DNA from 2 places in the Halopseudomonas pelagia genome. Region 1 is predicted to be linked to the other one. Evidence: riboswitches for the same ligand, from Rfam matches in the RefSeq annotation. Region 1 holds a riboswitch; the other holds the start of a gene.
The links. Region 1 has a riboswitch for cobalamin ahead of EAO82_RS03870 (TonB-dependent receptor domain-containing protein). Riboswitches for the same ligand answer to the same signal wherever they lie in the genome.
Positions count from the first base shown of each region.

Region 2: it holds a riboswitch for cobalamin, as region 1 does, so the genes downstream of both, btuB (TonB-dependent vitamin B12 receptor) here and EAO82_RS03870 (TonB-dependent receptor domain-containing protein) in region 1, are expected to answer to the same signal.

Region 1 is NZ_CP033116.1:802,401-812,864, forward strand. Features, by position in the region: gene thiL (thiamine-phosphate kinase) at 1-553, shown strand, start outside; gene EAO82_RS03845 (phosphatidylglycerophosphatase A) at 546-1,031, shown strand; gene EAO82_RS03850 (TIGR02281 family clan AA aspartic protease) at 1,074-1,703, shown strand; gene ribA (GTP cyclohydrolase II) at 1,828-2,439, shown strand; gene EAO82_RS03860 (MFS transporter) at 2,439-2,864, shown strand; gene EAO82_RS03865 (ABC transporter substrate-binding protein) at 2,864-3,676, shown strand; gene EAO82_RS03870 (TonB-dependent receptor domain-containing protein) at 3,697-5,529, opposite strand; cobalamin riboswitch at 5,685-5,903, opposite strand; gene dxs (1-deoxy-D-xylulose-5-phosphate synthase) at 6,000-7,883, opposite strand; gene EAO82_RS03880 (polyprenyl synthetase family protein) at 7,971-8,858, opposite strand; gene EAO82_RS03885 (exodeoxyribonuclease VII small subunit) at 8,855-9,094, opposite strand; gene EAO82_RS03890 (hypothetical protein) at 9,579-9,947, shown strand; gene EAO82_RS03895 (hypothetical protein) at 10,016-10,342, shown strand; gene EAO82_RS03900 (TolC family protein) at 10,353-10,464, shown strand, end outside.
Region 2 is NZ_CP033116.1:3,209,127-3,219,590, reverse strand. Features, by position in the region: gene EAO82_RS14960 (response regulator transcription factor) at 1-32, opposite strand, end outside; gene EAO82_RS14955 (hypothetical protein) at 377-1,204, shown strand; gene EAO82_RS14950 (hypothetical protein) at 1,201-2,361, shown strand; gene EAO82_RS14945 (nitrate regulatory protein) at 2,469-3,740, shown strand; gene EAO82_RS14940 (CmpA/NrtA family ABC transporter substrate-binding protein) at 4,050-5,384, shown strand; gene ntrB (nitrate ABC transporter permease) at 5,525-6,292, shown strand; gene EAO82_RS14930 (ABC transporter ATP-binding protein) at 6,303-7,103, shown strand; cobalamin riboswitch at 7,165-7,410, shown strand; gene btuB (TonB-dependent vitamin B12 receptor) at 7,530-9,365, shown strand; gene EAO82_RS14920 (hypothetical protein) at 9,405-9,980, shown strand; gene cobO (cob(I)yrinic acid a,c-diamide adenosyltransferase) at 9,977-10,464, shown strand, end outside.

The DNA.
Region 1 (10,464 bases):
CCGCAAAGGCGCACAACCGGGAGACCTGGTGTGCGTGGGTGGCCCATTGGGTGATGGTGGCGCAGGTCTGGCGGTAGTGCTTGGCGAAACGCTTCCCGAACAGCTCAGCGATGCCGCGCGAGAGTATCTCGCCAAGCGTTTTTGGCGGCCTCGCGCTCAGTGCGAACTGGGACTTGAGTTGGCTGGCATTGCCAGTGCTGGCTTGGATGTATCAGACGGGCTGCTGGCAGATGCCGGTCATCTCGCGCGGAGCAGCGATGTGGCTTTGCATATGCGCTATGCCGACCTGCCTTGCTCCCCCGCGCTACAGGCCTGGCCTGAGGCGCAACGCCGGGAGTGGATGCTGGGTGCGGGTGATGACTATGTGCTGCTTTTTACTCTTCCGGTCGCCAGCCGCTCCTGCCTTGATGTGTGGTTATCCCAGGGCCACCAGGTAAAGGTGATTGGTGAAGTGGTTGCAGGGCAGGGGGTGTGGCTGGATGATGGGCAGCAACTGGTGAACATGGATAGCCTCGCGGGCTACCAACACTTCAAGGATACAACCGATGACTGACCTGCAGCCGCACGCTCCCGCTTCCGTGTGGCGCAACCCGATCCATTTTCTCGCCTTCGGCTTCGGCAGTGGGGCGATTCCCAAGGCTCCGGGTACCTGGGGCACACTTGCCGCCGTGCCCTTTGTACTGATCTGGCAACAGTTGCCGCTGGCCGGGTATGTGCTGGTGCTGGTGGTCGCAACCCTGCTGGGTATCTGGTTGTGTGACCGCACCGCCAAGGATATGGGCGTGCATGATCACGGCGGCATCGTCTGGGACGAATTCGTTGGCCTGTGGCTGACCATGTTGCTGGCGCCACCGGGATGGCTATGGCTGTTGGCCGGTTTTGCGCTGTTCCGATTGTTTGATATCTGGAAACCCTGGCCAATTGGCTGGGTAGATCGGCGGGTCGGCGGCGGCTTCGGCATCATGCTGGACGATCTTCTCGCCGGCCTCATGGCGCTGCTGGTATTGTTAGCAGCCGAACTGTTGATCTGACACTGGCGAGGAACGGACACCATGCCCCTGCTTTATCCCACCCTGTTGCGCCTGAGTGTGCTGCTGTTGCTCAGCCCCGCAGCCGTCGCCGATCCGTCAGTGAGAGTGGTCGGTCTGTTTGCTGGCGCCGCGGTGGTCAATATTGACGGTCAGCGGCATATGTTGCGGATCGGTCAGCCCGGCCCCCAAGGTATTGAGCTGGTAGCCGCAGACAGCACCACCGCCACGCTGCGCATCAACGGCCAGACTCGCCAGTTCGGCATGCAGCGCGACTACACCGACGGATTCGCTGAGCGCGCCACTACCCAGGTAAGCATCCCGCGCGGCAGGGGTGGACACTACCGTGTCACCGGCTCGATCAACGGCCAGACCGTTCAGTTTATGGTCGACACCGGAGCGACCAGCGTCGCCATGAGCTCTTTCGAGGCACAGCGGCTGGGCATCGACTATCGGGTCACCGGCTCCGAAGTGCGGGCCACTACCGCTAGTGGTCAGGTTGCGGGCTACCGGGTAACGCTTGCCCGGGTCAAAGTGGGCGATGTCGAACTGACCAATGTCGACGGTCTGATTCTGGAAGGCGGCTTTCCCACCGAAGTATTGCTCGGCAACAGCTATCTGAACCGCATACGTATGGTGGACCAGAACGGCACCCTGATATTGGAAAGCCGCTGAGGCGCCTGGCGCGGCTCGTTTCAGGAAATGCTGATACATTCCATCCGGTGCTTTACGTCGCGGCGCGGGCATTCTCCTGATAATATAGCTGCCCCTTATTGCAGCGGCTGTACAGGAGACCGGTGTGTCAGTCACCTTTGTTGCGTCATCCAAATTGCCTACCCGATGGGGTACGTTCACCATGCACGGTTTCCTCGAACAGGATACCGGCAAGGAACATGTTGTATTGACCATGGGCGATGTAGCCGATGGCAAGCCTGTGCTCGGCCGGCTGCATTCCGAGTGCCTGACCGGCGACGCGCTGTTCAGTCTGCGTTGTGATTGCGGTTTCCAGCTGGAAGCGGCTTTGCAGGCCATCGCCGAGGAGGGGCGCGGCGCGCTCCTGTATCTGCGCCAGGAAGGCCGGGGCATCGGCCTGATGAACAAGATTCGTGCTTATCACTTGCAAGATGGTGGTGCGGATACCGTCGAGGCCAACGAGCAACTGGGTTTTGGCGCCGATCAGCGTGACTACGCCATCTGCCAGCCAATACTCGCGCATCTGGGTATCACCAGCCTCAAGTTGCTGACCAATAATCCACGCAAGGTCAAAGCATTGGAAGGTTATGGCCTGAAGGTGACTGAACGGCTGCCGCTGGAGTTTGGACTCAACCCGCACAACAGCAAGTATCTGGCGACCAAGGCCGGCAAGCTCGGGCATATGCTTGGCGAGATGCACCAGGCGGAGGCGGAATAATGTTTGATGCACGTCCTCATTGGAAGGCCTTGCAGCGCAACTGGCGGATGCAGGCGGGTGTAACCCTGGTATTGCCGATTGCACTGGTATGGTTTATTGGCGAGCAGCCGGGCGCCTGGCCTGAGGGGGCTATTCCACTGTTCGTCGTTGGGCTGGCGACGCTGTTTCTATCCATCTGGCGCTTCCGCCATTACAAATCCGCGTTGATCGCTGCTGAAGCGCTGGGCGACCAGCCACAGGCGGAATCGGCTTGGGAAACCCTGCACAAGCAACAGCTGTTGGGTTTGATGAACGCCAAGTTTCCCGCGTGGATGGGCATGCTGCAGTTTGTCTGCACCAACGAAATCGTCCCTCTGGTGTTGCTGGTGCTGGCCAGCATGGGCGTGATGTTGCTGTACCGTCCGCCCAGTGCCTGGGTGAAGTGATGCGCGCCGGCTGGCTGGCCGGGCTGTTGCTGTTTTGCCTACCGCTGGCAGCGGCTCCCCGGGTAGTCAGTCTGGCGCCGTTTCTTACCGATATGGTCGTGCAGCTGGACGCCGTAGATCAGCTGGTCGGTGTGCTGGACGACGGGCAACTGCCCCTTGAGCTGGAAAGCGTACCCCGCATCGGTAGCCATCAAAGCCTGTCCCGCGAGCTGATCCTGGCGCAGAATCCCGATCTGATTCTGGCCTGGACCTCAGGCAACCCCCCTGAATTACTCGACACCCTGGAAACCTGGGGTATTCGGGTCGAGCGTTTTGATCCCCAACGATTGGCTGATATCACCCAGATGACCCGTCGACTGGGCGTTTTGCTGGAGCGCCCAGCGGCGGCGGAAACGTTGCTTAGCGGCTATGAGCAGAAACTGCAGCGTCTGCACCGGCCTGTGACGAACAACGCCCCACGGGTATTCGTGCAGCTCTGGGACGAGCCTTTGTATACGGTCAGCGATAACCAGTTGATTGGTGATGCCTTGCGCCACTGCGGCGCGCGCAACGTGTTTGCAGATCTGTCGATTTACGCACCCCAGGTTGGGCTTGAGAGTGTGCTTGCGGCAGATCCGGATATGATTCTGGTAGTGGATGACCAGCCTGCAGCCGGGCATCCGTGGCTTCGACGCTGGCGTCAGTTTCCGCAAATGCGAGCGGTGCGCGAAGGGCAATTGAAGGTAATGAACGGCGATAGCCTGGTTCGACCAACGCCGCAAATTGTCCATGGTTTGCAGCGCTTATGTCGGCTGGTGGCACCGGCTGCATGACGCTGGCCGGTGCCGTACTGTCAGTAGCTAGGTGTCCAGCTCACAGATAGCTGGGCGTTGATATCGACCTCCCGGTAGCCGTAGGTCTGACCGTTGTAGTTATAGTTGGCCAGGCTGTAATCCTTATCCAGCAGATTGCCTACTTTCAGATCCCAGCGCAGCGCAGGGGTCATGTTCCAGCGTGCGCGGGCCTCGACCAGGCCGTAGCCGGATAGCTCCTGCTCGTTGGCCGGGTCGTTATAGCGCTGACTGTTGGCGCTAAGGCTGAAACCAATCCCGAACACACCCAATTGACGATCCACATCCAGACTTAACAGGCGCTTGGGTCGGCGTGGCAGTTGATTGCCGCTGTTACGATCACGCGGATCCAGCCAGGTTGCTGCGAGCAGCGTATCCCAACCGGCTACTTGAGTGCTGGCGCTCAACTCCAAACCATGGATCCGGGCGCGGCTAATGTTCTGGGCGGTGAAGAACGGGTCAAGCAGAATCAGGTCGTCAATATCGGTGCGGAATGCCGCAGCCTGTAACTGAGCGGCCTGCACTTGGCCGCGCCACTGCAGTTCATAGCTTTTGGAGCGCTCGGGGCGCAGGTTTGGATTTGCACCGAAGCTAGTGTAAAGATCGTTGAACGTGGGTGCGCGGAAGCCCTCCCCGTAGGATGCGACCACTTGCTGATTGTCGGTGATCGGCACAGTCAGCGCTGCGTTAAAGGTGTTGGCATTGCCAAATTGCTCGTTGTCATCATGCCGCCAACCCAATTCAGTCTGATATGCCTCGCCTTCAAATCGGTGTTGAACAAAAGCGGCACGGTTGTAGCGCTCGGTTTGCAGATAGCTGCCGGTGCTGCGCAGTCGATCCTGATACCAGTCCACACCGGTTTGCAGGCTGTGCTGCTCGGATAGGCGCAGACTGTTAAGCCAACTGGCAGAGTCGCGATAGGTGTTGTAGCTATAGGTAGCGGCCGGTCCGAAAGCGTTGGCATCATAATGACTGCTGCGCTTGTCTTCGGCGTGCCCAGCTTCTAGGCGAGTGGTCCATAGCTGACTGACTTGCCATTGCAGGTGCGTGGCTACAGTGCTTAACGTGAAATCGTCTTCAGGATTGCCATTCAGATCGTACTCGGTATTACCGCTCTGCTCGAGCAAGCGAACACCTGCTTCGACGTCGTCAGTAAAATTGTGACTGAGAGAGGCGTTGAATGCGCGATTGCGGTAACCGTCGTCGTCCTGGTCGCCTGCCTCTTCATGGCGGGTACGGTCAAAGCCGGCGGTTTCATTGAGGCTGGCGCCCAGATCAAAACGCGTCTGCTGGTTGCCTCCGGACATACCTACATGGCGACGGTAGGTGTTGTTGCTGCCGATGCCGGCGGTGACTCTGGGGTTGAGGCCAGACTCTCCCTGGCGGGTAAATATCTGCACTACACCGCCGATGGCGTCGGAACCATAGATAGCCGAACGGGGGCCGCGGATAACTTCGATACGCTCGATCTGATCAATATTGAGAAATTCCAGGCTTGGCTGCCCCGCCGAGGCGCTGCCGATGCGTTGTCCATCGACCAGTACCAGCGATTGGGTGCTGCCGGTTCCGCGCAGGGACAATGAGGTAAGGCTACCCTGTCCGCCTGTAGTGGTGACTGATGCGCCCGGAACCCGGCGCAGCAGATCTGCAACAGAGCTGGGCTGCAGACGTTCAATCTCGCTGCGGGTAAAAACGGTGGTCGCGGCCGGTGTTCTGGAAAGTGACTGTGCTTGCCGTGATGCTGTGACGACCGTGTCCGGCAGGTCTACCGCACTGTTGGCCAAGGCGATACCGGACGCCAGCAGGCCTGGGACGAGAAAAAGTACTCTGTTCATCATGAATCCTCAAAAGAAACGCTTTTGAGGAGGGCGAGAAGCCAGCGAAATCTGCCGGTAGAGCGGAGGGCAGCCATGCACTGGCCGGGTGACGCCCTCCGCGACACCTCAGCTACGAACCATGGCAGACGGGATCTTTGAATACCGGCACGCACAGGGTTCTTTACGCACAGGGCCGGTCTCCGGGCTCAGGATGCAAATAATGTGGCCTTCCCATACGCAGGCGTACAGTGGCGTGTTGCACATTACCGACAGACCCGTATCAGGGGGCTGTGATCCTTTACCGTTGCGGGGGCAGCGTCGGGGTTGCACCGACTTCCCGTTTCACCCTGCGGTTCGATGGCCGGCAGGGCACCCAGTGCGACTGGAAGCGGGATGGACTCTAGGGGCTAAGTGGCGGATGGTCAAGTCTGTTGCTGTGTTGGCCGCGAGCTGTAACCCGGGCCAACGTCGAGAATAGCGGGAAAATGTCAGCTGTTGAGGTGCAGGCGCTGGCGGATGGCAGCTTCGATACCGGCCGCATCCAGCCCGCATTCAGCGAGCATTTCTGCCGGCTTGGCGTGTTCCACATACACGTCTGGCAAGCCGAGGTTCAGAATGTTGACCGGCTTGCCCTGGCTCAGCAGCCACTCGTTCACTGCGCTGCCGGCACCACCCATGATGGCGTTTTCTTCCAGCGTGACCAGCAGCTCATGGCTGTCGGCCAATTGCTGGATAAGCGCGGTGTCCAGCGGTTTGACGAAGCGCATATTCGCCACGCTAGCATCCAGTACCTCGGCAGCTTTGAGTGCCTGGGCGTGCAGGGTGCCGAAACAGAGGATGGCGACCCCCTGACCCTGGCGGGTCAGCTGGCCTTTACCGATTGGCAATGGCTCTAAACTGCTGTTAATGGGCGTACCCGGGCCGGTCCCACGTGGGTAGCGTACTGCCGCAGGGCCGTTATGCAGAAAACCGGTGCTGAGCATCTGACGGGTTTCGTTTTCGTCGGCTGGCGCCATGATCAGCATATTCGGCAGGCAGCGCAGAAAGGACAGATCAAAGCTGCCAGCGTGCGTCGGGCCGTCTTCGCCAACCAGGCCGGCGCGGTCAATGGCAAAGAGTACGTCCAGATTCTGCACCGCGACATCATGGATCACTTGATCATAGGCACGCTGCAGAAAGGTCGAATAAATCGCCACCACCGGTTTGGCGCCTTCGCAGGCCATGCCGGCGGCCAGGGTAACTGCATGCTGCTCGGCAATCGCTACATCGAAATAGCGTTTCGGGTACTGTTCGCTGAACGCAATCAGGTCAGAGCCTTCTTTCATCGCCGGCGTAATACCCACGAGGCGCTGATCTTCCGCAGCCATGTCACACAGCCATTGGCCGAACACATTGGAATATTTCGGCTTGCTGATGCCGTTACTGGCGGGTTTGGGTTCCAGTTTGGTAATCGCGTGATAGCCGATCGGGTCGGCTTCAGCCGGGGAGAAACCCTTGCCTTTTTGCGTGACCACATGCAAAAACTGCGGGCCCTTGAGTTCGCGCATATTGCCTATGGTCGCGATCAGGGTTGGCAGGTCGTGGCCATCGATGGGCCCGATATAGTTCCAGCCCAGCTCTTCAAAAAGCGTGCCGGGCACCAGCATGCCTTTGGCGTGCTCTTCCGTGCGGCGAGCCAGTTCCCAGGCAGACGGAATCTTCGACAGCACTTTTTTACTGCCTTCACGCATATGCGAGTAGGTGCGGCTGGAGAGAATCTTCGCCAGGTAGTTGGACATGCCGCCGACATTGCGCGAGATCGACATATCATTGTCATTCAACACTACGAGCATATCGGCTTCGACGTCCGAGGCATGGTTGAGCGCCTCGAAGGCCATGCCCGCTGTCAGTGCGCCATCGCCGATTACCGCGACGGTCCGACGGTCCAGGCCTTGTAGCCGCGAGGCTACGGCCATGCCCAGTCCAGCGCTGATCGAAGTACTGGAGTGGCCCACACCAAAGGTATCGTAGGGGCTTTCATGGCGGCGCGGAAAGGCGGCCAGGCCGTCTTTCTGGCGCAAGGTGCTCATCTGCTCGCGGCGCCCGGTCAGAATCTTGTGTGGGTAGGCTTGATGGCCGACATCCCAGACGATCCGGTCTTCGGGCGTTTGGTAAATATAGTGCAGCGCAACAGTCAACTCGATCACGCCCAGGCCTGCACCGAAATGGCCGCCAGTCTGGCTGACGGTCCACAGCAGGTAGGCACGCAGCTCGTCGGCCAGTTCCGGCAGACGCTCTTCGTCCAGCTCACGCAGGCGAGCAGTGTCGTTCAGGCTGTCCAGCAACGGGGTGTGGGGCCGTTCGCGGGGTATTTCGTGAAAGGTGCTTGGCATCAAACAGGCTCTGGGTGCCGCATGCAGGGCAAGATTAAAACGGCAGTTTAACCGATGCGGCCTCTTAGCCCAACTAGCGCAGCCGGGTTAGAACCGTCTTTGTACAATAAAATCGGCTAGCTGGCGCAGGCGCAGAGCATCGTCAGCAAAGGGCTGCAGCGCCTCAATGGCTTGCAGGCGCAGCGTGTCAGCCAGTGCTCGCGCGCCATCCAGACCTAATAACGCTGGGTAGGTAGGCTTGTCGCGAGCCAGGTCAGCACCCTGTTGTTTGCCGAGTATGCTGGTGTCGCTTTCGATGTCGATAATGTCGTCCTGAACCTGGAAGGCCAGGCCGATACAGTCGGCATAAACGCCCAGCGCCTTGAGCTGCTCTTCGCTGACCTGCTCGCTGGCCAGAGCACCGAGTTGTACGCTGGCGCGAATCAACGCGCCGGTCTTGTGCCGGTGCATTTTCTCCAGCGTTGGTAGGTCAAGCTTCTCACCCACGGCGCCCAGATCAATCGCCTGACCACCGACCATGCCGTTCGGACCTGCAGTCGTAGCCAGTACCTCGATCATGCGCAGCCGGGTGTTCACCTGCAGGGCAGTGGCCTGAGCCAGCCACTGAAACGCCAGGGCTTGCAGCGCATCGCCGGCAAGAATGGCCGTGGCCTCGTCATAGGCGATATGGCAGGTGGGATGCCCGCGGCGCAGATCGTCGTCATCCATTGCCGGCAGATCGTCATGGATCAGCGAATACGCATGAATTGCCTCAACCGCTGCGGCGGCGGTATCGGCCTGCTCTGGCCGGCCGCCAAGCGCTTCGCAGCAGGCATAGGCGAGCATGGGACGAATACGTTTGCCGCCGTGCGTCACACTGTAACGAATCGCTGAAAACAACCGTTCCAGCCGCGGTTCTCCGGTCTGTAGCTGTTGCGTCAGGTAGGTGTCGATGCGGTGTTGGCAGGCGCTAAGATAGGCACCGAAATCGCTCATTCAGCGGGTCCGTCAAAGGGTTCAGTGGTCAGGTTGCCGTGTTGCTCGACCAGTAGCTGCACTTTCTGTTCTGCCTGGCTCAGCGCCTGTTGGCAATCGCGGGTCAGCGCCACGCCCTGCTCGAACGCCGTTAATGAATCTTCCAGGCTGAGTTCGCCACTTTCCAGCCGCTCGACCAGTTTTTGCAGGTCGCCCAGCGATTGTTCAAAATCCACGGCGACTTTTTTCTTGGCCATGTACATACCTCGTTTATCTGGCGAATCGGCAACCGGCTGAACATTACCCAAGGCTAATGGAGCGGTCAATCAACTGTAGACGTCATAAAAATAAAACAAGCTCAGGCTACAACCAATCTGGATCACCAAGCCCCGTTGTTTTCGGCGCGAGAGCGACGGCGTTGGTGACACTGGCATTATGGCGGCTGTGAGGAACGCCAGGAACGAGAAAAAATAGCGAGTTCATCAGACCTGCCCCCGGATCCGCCGCCGGTAATTAAGAAGTCGTTGCGTGAATTCTAGAGAGCCCTTCGCTGAGTTGTCGATTTTCTCGAGATGTGGTGGTTCAGTCAGCGCTTGGTTCAATAGTAACCGAGCGCTTTGTGCCCTCAGATAAACACGGGTCAGCCTGGTGAGATCGAAAGAGGCACCTGGTTACATCGGTGGCTGGATTATTGTTCGTCTCAGCGTTAACCTGCGTATAACAATTCCTTCAGGATGCTCAATGAAAACTGGCGTACTACGTACCTGTCTGCTTTGGCTGATGATCTTGATCATCCCGGCCCAGGCAGTTGCGGGTGCGTTTTCTACGTCTTGTGCAGCTACACCTCCTGCCACGCAGCAGAACGAGATGCCAGTTGAGCATGCCCATCATGCGATGGCCGAGCAGGCCCATGATGACACCGGCCAAGTGGTGCATAGCGGGTGTGTGCTTTGCGCGGTCAGTTGTCATGGCATCAGTGCTCTGACCAGTTGCAACAGCGAGCCTTTGGCTGTGTTTGCTCCGGTACTCTCTGGCGTACCGGCCTATCTATTGTTTGTCGGGCAAACCCCCGAGCCACTCAAACGACCTCCCCGCACCGTCCTCCTCTGAAACGATAACGGCTCCTGTTGAGCTGAACATTTCTGATCGGTAACACCGATCTGATCGCAGAGGTGGTCATGTTTTCCCCAATGTATTGTATTGGCGGCTTATTAGCCGTTCTGGCGTGGCACAGTCACGCCCAGGCAAACCAGCCCGATCCATCTGGCGCCGACGTCGTCCCGCCAGTGACTTACCAATCTCCATTGCACAGCTATCGAGGCTTTGAGCACCAGACTCCCGGCGACTGGCGTGAGGCCAATGCTACCGTCGGCCGTATAGGCGGTTGGCAAGCCTATGCGGCAGAGGTATGGGAGGCCAGCCAGTCGCAAGATGATGGCGCTGATGCCGACATTGATAACGCTGCCGATGCTGGCGGCGACGCCAATCCGCATCAACATCATTAAGGAGCTGGTTATGAACAAGACCAATACGGCTCTCGCGCGTTTGGGTTCCACCGGCGTGCTGCTGTTGACCCTGGCGGGCTGCGCGGGGCTGGCGCCTCAGAGTAGCCTTGAACAGGTTCAGC
Region 2 (10,464 bases), 2.1 Mb from region 1:
AGTTCGTCCTCGACCAGTAGAATTCTCACCATAGCACCTCGTGTCGGCGCCGCCGATCGCCAATAAACGCTGAGTATGCCCGCAATAGGTTGCGGCAACATTGCGTCACCGGCAAGGGGGTCGCTCTTGAGTTGGCGCGGCCCAGTCGGCACGGCGCAGATCGACGATAAAACCTTTATGAGTACTTCGAGCCTGATTGCCGACGATGGACGTCTCGCAATGCGAACAATAGCCTGGTTTAGCGGGCCCTTCGCCGGAAGTCGCAGCCTTTTGTTTGTGTGACTTCCGGCGTAAGAAACCCACTGGTGCTGGTACGGATGCATCCGCCAAGCCGCAGGCGTAAACTCGTCTGACCTCTCCCCGTGCGAGTGATGCATTGCAAAGCCTTTATATTCTTCAGCTCACGGCAGCTTTCTTCCTGTTCGGCTGGCGCCACTTGCCCGAGCCGTACCTGGGATGGCTGTTGCTGCCGGTCTGGGCGGTGGCTGGTTACCTTATCTTTGCCTCCAGCATCGAGGCCGCACGCCTGCGTCGCAGCGCCTGGTTGAACCAATACCTGCTGGCTGATTCGCTATGGCATGTGCGGCTGCGGGGTGGTTGGCTGCTGAATAGCTGGCATCTGCTGCTGTCAGCCGTACTGGCGCTTTTCATGCTGGTCAAACTGCTGTGGCTGAGCCCCTGGTTATGGCTGATGTTGCTGGTCGGCCTGCCACTGCTGTGGTGGCTGGACAGCAAGCTCCGCAGCAGACTGCAAAGCCATGTAAAACCGCCGTTACTCAATGCCGTGAGCCGCCGCCTGCTGGTACCGTTGGGTGCTGCGCTATTTTTGTGCGGTTATCTGCTGATGTCGCTCAGTCTCTCGCAGCCGAATATGCAAGGCATGGACTGGATCGATGCGCTGGGCAGGCATATGCAGGATAGCCAGAGCAGTCTGCCGCTGCTGGCGCTCAGTGAAAGAGCCCACCAGATACTGGAGCTGAGCGTGCAGTGGGCGCTGCAGAATACCCTGGGTGATGCTGATAACAGCGGTATCCTCGGGGTGCTGGCGTGGAGCCTGCTGTTGATCAGTGGCAGCGCCTTTATCTGGGCCTGGATGCGCATGCTTACTGGCATTGCTGCGCTTCGTAGCAAGCCCGCTGGCGTGAAGAATGCTGAGACCCAAGCCGGCCACAGGCAGGCCGCAGCTGCGCAGGAGCATCGATGAAACGCCTTTATGCAAGCCGTTGGGCCAAACCGCTGGCCATGCTGGTGATGGTAGCACTGCTATTCGCCGGCCTGACTGCGGGCGTGCGTTTGCTGCAGGAGCGGGCCAGCGACAATCAGCTGTTTGCGGTGCTGATCAACGATCAGCAACTGATCCTCGACGGCGCTACCCTGAGCCGGTTCAACACGGACCTGTCGCGCCTCAGCACTCAGCAACGCCGCCATGCGGACAGGTATATTCAGCAGTGGCTGGACCGCTGGCTGGATGACAGTTTCGCGTTGGCACATCAGGCGTTGCCCGGTTATCTCGACTGGTATTATTCGATGCCCGGTTCCTACAGTCGTCTTTACTATGCGCTGAGCGGGGATCTGGATGACTATCTGCAACGGCGCCTGAATACTCACTTACTGAAGCAGTCGGGATTGGACGCCAGGCTAGCGGCGCTGGAGTCCGAACTCGATACCGAACTTTCCCGGGTGTTGGCGGAGCAGGCAGATGTAGTGCGCCGACAGTTGCTGGGTATCTATGCCCAGCAGCAGCCTACTGCGCCTGCCAGAGAAAGAGCGATTGAGTTTAATCTGAACGTCGATGCTGCGTTGCAGCGCGGCTTCAGCCCGACAGAGGCGGACCGCCAACGCTGGCGAGTCAGTTCCCAGGCGTCCATGGTGGCTGGCACCGGCGCCTTTGTATTGCTGGCGCGCCGCGCGCTGGTGCCGAGGCTGATGGCGCTTTCATCCATGCAGGCGGCCCGTCGCGTATTGGCGGGCTTTGCCGTGCGGTTGGCGCCACGCATGGCCTTGGCGATTACGGCTGGCGGCAGCGCGGCGGCGGTTACCGCGCCCACTGGTCCCGGAGCGCTGGTGGCCGGTGGAGTGGCTTTTGTCACGGCCGCAGGCACCATTGTGATCACCGATTTTGCCCTGCTCAAGGCTGAAGAGATGCTGTTGCGCGATGAGAAGCAGCAGCAGGTCAGTGATGAGTTGCTCGCCAGTCAGGTAGCACTGCGTGAACAGCTGCGCGCACAACTGGAAGAGGCGGGCAGCGCCTCGCAGGCATTTATTCAGCAGACTTTGGCGCGCAGTTACGATCAGTCCGGTGTCGAACAGCGCTTTCATATTCTCGGTCGGCCCGCCCCGGGCTCCGCCGCCGATCGCTGACAGAGCCGAAACCGATCCCTCTTCTTTGGGCCCCTTCTTCAGGCATGAAAATTGCCTTGTTTAACCTGAGGTCTTAGCAGCTTAACCGCGTCATCTGGAGGGCAGTCATGGCGAGTGCGTTGGATTTCATGCTCGCCGCCCGGCGTAGCGAAATGCAGGGTCTACGCAGTCTGGAGCTGACCTGCGAACTGGTCGGCTGCATCGGCCGTTTGATCCATGCACTGCAACGCGAGCGCGGCTTCTCGAATATTTATCTGGGCAGCCACGAGGAGCGTTATCGCGCAGGCCTCGACGACCTGACTGCAGATAGCCAGCGCATGCAGCAACAGGTAGTTGAGTGCTTCGCCCGCATTGATCTGGAATCTGGCTGCGGGGCTGACAAGGCGCGGCTGTTCAACCATATCGCTTATGTACTGCACTATTTCGAGAGTTTCGCGGAATTACGCCGGCGGATTCGCTTGCTGCAGATTCTGCCCATGGACGCGACCCGCGCCTTTAGCCGGCCTATCAAAGGGCTGTTGAATGTGGTGTTCGAGGCAGCCGATACGGCCGTCGATCCGCAAATTACCCGCCATCTGGTGGCGCTATTCAACTTTATGCAGGGCAAGGAGCTGGCTGGGCAGGAGCGGGCGGCGGGGGTTGCCGGTTTCACGCTGGGCTATTTCGATCCTGCAGCGCAGGCGCATCTGCGCTTTCTGGAGGACGCGCAAAAGCGCTGCTTCGAGATTTTCAATGACTATGCAGAGCCGGGCCTGCGCCGGCTATGGCGCAACTTACGCGCTGATCAGACGGTCGTGGAGTTGGCTAGACTTAGGCAGGTTGCCCTGCGCTCTTCGCAGGCGTCACCCATTGCCCCTGCGCTGGCGGAGATCTGGTTCGAGCTGGCCAGCCAACGCATTGATGTGATGAAACAACTCGAAGATCAGATGACCGAGCACCTGCACAGCCAGTGTCAGCGCAAGATCCTTCAAGCCCAATCGGATCTGGATAACCATCGAGCGTTGTTGAAACGCCTGGCTAGCCTTGATGAAGACGCCAGCCTCTTGGCCACCCGGGTTTTCAATCTGCAGTCAACCGATCTGGATGCGTCGGATTCCCTGGGAGGCCAGCTCAATCGCTCGGTGATGGATGTGTTGCATGCCCAGAACCTGCGTTTGCAGGCGTTAGGCGTCGAGCTTGAAGAGGCCCGCCGGTCGTTGAACGAGCGCAAGCTGATTGATCGCGCCAAGGCGCTGTTGATGAAGCAGCACGGGCTCACCGAAGACGCGGCCTATCGCATGTTGCAGAACGCGGCCATGGAGCGCAGCCAGCGACTGGCTGATGTGGCGCAGCATCTGCTCAATTACGCCGAGCTGCTGCAGGGCAAAGCGAAGCTCTGATTGCACGGTGCTCCCCGCCACCGAAACGCACCTGCTCAGCGCATTCGCAACCCGCTCGCCCCGTTACTGTGCGAGCGCCCCGGCACTTTCAGCGACTAGCCCAGCCATCAACCTCTTCGATAACCAGAAGTCTTTGTTTTTGCAATGATTCAGATTTTTGGCACGCATTCTGCTTTATACCGGTAGGCCTGAGTTATCGACTGGCCTCTACATATGAATATGGGCAACGGCGTCCACCCGAGTTTCGAGCTATTTATCGAAACCTGCGTGTACGCCGTTTTTTTTGTGCTTTTTTCAGGGGATTGAGCAATGGATGACAACACCACCAAGGACGCCAAAGGCGCTCCGAGCATGATCAAGCGTCGGGACTTTCTCAAGTACTCCATAGCGGCTGTCAGTGGTGCTGCGCTGTTCAGTTCCTTGCCGCCTGGCATGCGCACAGCGGCTTGGGCCGCCGGCAGCGATGGGGTGGAAACCACCAAGGCGAAATTGGGCTTTATTGCTCTGACTGACGCGGCGCCGCTGTTTGTAGCCGATGAAAAAGGCTTCTTCGCCAAGCACGGCATGACCGATGTAGAGGTGCTCAAGCAGTCTTCCTGGGGCACCACGCGGGACAATCTGGTGCTGGGCTCGGCGCGTAACGGCATCGACGGCGCACACATCCTCACGCCCATGCCGTATCTGATCACCACCGGGGCGATGACCGCGAACAATATCCCCACGCCCATGTATATTCTCGCCCGTCTGAATCTGGGCGGGCAGTGCATATCGGTAGGGCAGGAATACGCAAACCTGAAGCTGGGCGTGGACAGCCAGCCATTCAAGGCGGCGCTTGAGGCGAAAAAAGCCACTGGCAAGCCGGTCAGCGCAGCAATGACCTTTCCCGGCGGTACTCATGATCTGTGGATGCGCTATTGGCTGGCAGCGGGCGGCATCGATCCGAACAGCGACATTTCCACCATCGTCGTGCCCCCGGCGCAGATGGTCGCCAACATGAAGGTCGGCAGCATGGATACCTTCTGCGTCTGCGAGCCGTGGAACGAGCAGTTGATCAACCAGAAGATCGGCTATACCGCGCTGACCACCAGCGAGTTGTGGCATAACCACCCGGAGAAGGCGCTGGGCATGCGCGCCGACTGGGTAGATGCCAACCCCAATGCCGCCCAGGCATTGATCAAGGCGGTGATGGAAGCGCAGATGTTCTGCGAAGACCCGGCCAACCGCGAAGAAGTGGCGAAGATCTGCTCCAAGCGCCGCTGGATCAATGCACCGTTCAACGACGTGGTTGAACGCATGAAGGGCAACTTCGACTACGGCAACGGCAAGGTGGTCGAGAACAGCGACAACCAGATGCGCTATTGGAAGGACAACGCCTCTTATCCGTACAAGAGCCATGACAAGTGGTTTATCACCGAAGATATCCGCTGGGGTTATCTGCCGCAGGATCTGGACATGGACGCGCTGGTCGACAAGGTCAACCGCGAGGATCTCTGGCGGGCAGCCGCGACCAGCCTTGGCGTACCGGCGGAGCAGATCCCCACGTCCACGTCCCGTGGCGTCGAAACCTTTTTCGATGGCAAGACCTTCGACCCGGAAAACCCCATGGCCTACCTGGATAGCCTGGCTATCAAGGCCATGAGCTGAACATGACGTCAGATTCAATGAGGGGCTTGCCCATGAACGCCAATGTAAAGATTGATGCCGCTAATGCGCTGGAGCTAAAGCCGGACCCGCGGCATAACGTCGAACTGCCGGCCTGGCTGCAGCATTACGGGGGGATTTTCATGCGCCAGGTGCTGCCACCGCTGATCTTCACCGCGGTGCTGCTGATCATCTGGCAGATGCTCTGTTCCATGGAAGGTAGCGCGTTGCCGCCGCCTACCCAGGTGGTGACCGATACCTGGGAGCTGATCATCGACCCGTTCTATGACAATGGCGGCAACGATGTGGGCATGGCCTGGCAGATTCTCGCCAGCCTTGAGCGGGTTGCCTACGGCTATATGCTCGCGGTGGTGGTGGGCATCAGTCTGGGTGTGCTGGTCGGGCAGTCGACCTGGGCCATGCGCGGTCTGGATCCGGTGTTCCAGGTGCTGCGTACCGTGCCGCCGCTGGCCTGGCTGCCGCTGTCACTGGCGGGTTTTCAGGACAGTAACCCCTCGGCGATCTTCGTCATCTTCATCACCGCGATCTGGCCGATCATCATCAATACCTCGGTGGGCGTGCGCAATATCCCAGAAGATTACCGCAACGTTGCCCGGGTGCTGCGGCTGAATGGATTCGAGTACTTCGGCAAGATCATGTTGCCTGCGGCCGCGCCCTATATCTTCTCCGGGTTGCGTATCGGTGTGGGTCTGTCCTGGCTGGCGATCGTCGCAGCGGAAATGCTGATTGGCGGCGTAGGCATAGGTTTCTTTATCTGGGATGCGTGGAACGCGTCGCTGATCAGCGACATCATCCTGGCCCTGATCTACGTCGGCGTGGTGGGATTCTTCCTGGATCGCCTGGTGGCCTGGATTGGTCGCCTGGTTACCCGCGGCACCTCAGCCAGTTAAGGAGCAGCATATGAGTCGTTATCTGAATATCGAAAAAGTCTCCAAGACCTTCACCACCGGCAAGATGTCCACCGAGGTGCTGGTGGATATCAACCTGAGTGTGGCGCGGGGCGAATACATTTCCATCATCGGCCACTCCGGCTGCGGCAAGTCCACAGTGCTGAATATCGTGGCCGGCCTGATGGATTCCACCTCCGGCGCGGTGATTCTGGATGGCAAGGAAGTCAGCGATCCAGGCCCGGACCGTAGCATGGTATTCCAGAATCATTCCCTGCTGCCCTGGCTGACGGTGTATCAGAACGTCGCCATCGCGGTGAACAAGGTCTGGCGCAGCAAGAACGCCAAGGAAAAGGACGAATGGGTGCGGCACAATTTGAACATGGTGCATATGAGCCACGCGCTGGACAAACTGCCGAGCGAAATCTCCGGCGGCATGAAGCAGCGTGTCGGTATCGCCCGCGCATTGGCCATGGAACCCAAGGTGCTGTTGCTGGATGAGCCCTTCGGCGCGCTGGATGCATTGACCCGCGCCCACCTGCAGGACGAAGTCATGCGCATCCAGAACGACCTGAAAAATACCGTGATCATGATCACTCACGATGTGGATGAGGCGGTGCTGCTGTCCGACCGTATCGTGATGATGACCAATGGGCCGTCGGCAACTATCGGTGAAATTCTGGACATAGATTTGCCGCGTCCGCGTGACAGGATCGCGCTGGCAGACAACCCAAAATACAACCAGTACCGCCAGGCCGTGCTGCGCTTTTTGTATGAAAAACAGCGCAAGGTCGAGGCGGCTGTCTCGGCTTGATCTGGCAACTGCTGGGCAGATGCAGGGCAAGAATGCGTTGACGCTTTGTTACAAAATCACTAATCTTCACCCCGCTTCAGGTGCCCGCTGATGCCTAATCAGCGGGTGAAACTGGGAAGCCGGTGCGTCTGCCAGTTGCAGACAATTCCGGCGCTGCCCCCGCAACGGTAAGCGAGCGTCAGTCGATGTGAATCGGCTGGCACGTCACCGCCATACACCACTGTGCCAACGGCATGGGAAGGTGCGGTGACGGGATCATTGGATCCGCTCGCAAGCCCGGAGACCGGCCTGACGCATATCACAGCAGAGCGGCGGGCTTTGCGGGTGTGCGGTCTCCTGCTGTGCCGGATCCGTCTGCCTTTTGCTTCGCCGACTGCTACCTCTCAGCAGTGTCGTACGGGTAGGTACGACGGAGCCAGAAATCGCATGTCCAGTAACCGCATTATCAGTTCTTTTCCCGCTTCTGTAGCGGTGGCCTGCATGGGCCTGTCCTCGTTCTCCTTCGCCAACTCCGTCAGCTTGAATGATCAGGTGGTCACCGCCACGCGTTCCTCCTTGTCCGCCAGCCAGGGCATCGCCTCGGTCAGCGTAATCGAGCGCGCGGAGATTGAGCGCTTGCAAGCGACCAGCGTGGCGCAATTGCTGCGCCGGGTGCCGGGCATCAACATCACCAATACCGGCGGCCATGGCAAGAACGAGGCGCTGGGTATTCGCGGTACCAACAGCAATCATGTACTGGTGTTGATCGACGGCATACGCCTGGGTTCGGCGACCACCGGCGATGTGGCCCTGCAGAACTTGCCGGTAGAGCAGATCGAACGCATCGAAGTGGTGCGCGGCCCGCGCTCCAGCCTGTATGGCTCCGAAGCCATAGGCGGTGTGATTCAGATCTTTACCCGTCGCGGTGAGCAACAGGGCGCCAAGCCCTGGGCTTCGGCCACCGCCGGTAGCCGTAACTATCACGCGGGTAGCGCCGGCGTGTCCGGCGGGCTGGGCAACGCCTGGTACAACCTGGGCGCGACCAGCATGGGTACGCGGGGTATTGACGCGCGGCCGCGCGCGCCGTCGCCTGAGCCGGATAACGACGGCTATCGCGAGTGGTCGGCGAACATGACCGCCGGCTATCGCTTCGATAATGGCCTGGAGCTGGATGGCCATGTCATCGAGGTGCGTTCACACAATGATTACGACTCCGGCTTCAAGGCCAACGCTGACAATCTGCTGCGTACCCACGGCTTGCGCGCGCGCTTTACCCCGACCGATCCCTGGCTGGTGACGCTGCAGGCAGGGCGCAGCGAAGACAAAGTCGATACCTTCAACGGCAATGTATTCAACACGCGGATTGATACCCGTCGCGATAGCTTCAGCTGGCAAAACGATGTTCAGCTCAAGCCCGGGCAGGTGCTGACACTGGGCTATGACCTGTTGCAGGACTCGGTCAACGGCAGCACTGATTTTGCCGAAGACAGCCGCGATAACCACGGCGCCTACGCCCAATACCTGGCGCAGCTGGGGCGGCACGAACTGCAACTCAGCGCTCGCCATGACGACAACGAGCAGCACGGCACCTACAACACCGGCAGCATCGGCTATGGCTACAGCATCAGCGATAGCCTGCGTGCCAGCGCCAGCTACGGCACCGCATTCAAGGCGCCGACCTTCAACCAGCTCTATCATCCCAGCTTTGGCAATCCGGCTATTTCCGAGGAAACCTCGCGCAGCCTTGAACTGGGTCTGGATGGCGCGCACGCCTGGGGCAGCTGGGCGGTAGCGGTGTACCGCAACGAGATCGACGATCTGATCGCCTACTTCAATCAAGGCGCTGGTTTGCGCGCGCAGAATATCGACAAGGCGGTGATCAACGGCGTCGAGCTATCGGCGGTCAGCCAAGTACTGGGGTGGGACCTGAGCAGCAATCTCACCCTGCAGGACCCGGCCAACGAATCAAACCGAGCAGGCCAGGGCTATCTGTTGCCGCGGCGGGCCGAGCAGATATTCAATCTGGATCTGGACCGTCGGTTCGGCCGAGTCGGCCTGGGTGCCAGCCTGCACGTGGAAGGCCGGCGCTGGGATAACGCCGCCAATACCACCGAGTTGTCCGGCTACAACACCGTCGATCTGCGCTCGGAATATCAGTTGAGTGATACCTGGCGCCTGCAGGCGCGCATCAGCAACCTGTTCGACACCGACTACGAGACCGCCGCGACCTATCAGCAACAGGGCCGGGCTGGCTATCTGACTTTGCGTTACCAGGCGCTGTAAAGCGCCTGTTTCTTAAAAACCATCCAAGGAGGATGACCCATGTTAGAACTGTCCAGACGTAGCCAGGTGGCTATCGGTATCGTACTTGTTTTGCTGGTCGCCATGAACCGTGGCAGCCATTTCAGCCTGGTCAATCTGCCCAGCGCGTCCTGGGCGGTGTTCTTCCTCGCCGGTGTGTTGCTCAAGCCGCGCTGGGTATTTCCTCTACTGTTTTTGCAAACCACCTTTATGGACATTATGAGCGTGGGCTGGACCAACGCCGGGCATCATTGCATGACTGTTGCCTATTGGATGCTGTTGCCAGCCTATGCTGCGCTGTGGTTCGGTGGCCGCCTGTATGCGCGCTGGCACCGTGAGCAATTGAGCTCACTGCTGGTACTGATCCCTGCCGTGCTCAGCAGCGCACTGGTATGTCAGCTGTTTTCCAGCGGCGGTTTCTACTTTTTCTCCGGCCGTTACGACAACCCGACTTTCTCCGGCATGCTTGAGCGCATCGCAACCTACTATCCGCAATACCTGAGCAGCATGGCGTTGTATGTGGGTGCGGCTGCGGTGATCTATATCGTTATGCGTGTTTATGCGGTGCGTGAGGCGCAGCAAGGCCGCCAGGCATGAGCGATAGCGCCGAACGCGACGAGCGTCATCGGCTGCGCATGCAGCGCAAGAAGGCCATTGTCGACGAGAAAATTGCCCAGGCTCAGGAAGAGCACGGCCTGCTGCTGGTGCTGACTGGCAACGGCAAAGGCAAGAGCAGTTCGGCCTTCGGCATGGCTGCTCGCAGTCTGGGTCACGGCTTGCAAGTGGGCATCGTGCAGTTTATCAAGGGCGCGCGCAGCACCGGAGAAGAAACCTTCTTCCGGCGCTTTCCCGAGCAGGTGCGCTACCACGTCATGGGCGCCGGCTTTACTTGGGAAACCCAGGACCGTCAGGACGATATCGCCAAGGCGCAAGCCGCCTGGGCGGTGGCGGTGGAACTGATGAGCGATCCCACGGTAGCGCTGGTGGTGCTGGATGAGCTGAATATTGCGCTGAAATACGGGTACCTGTCGCTGGATCAGGTATTACAGGATATCGGCTCGCGACCCATGGCCCAGCATGT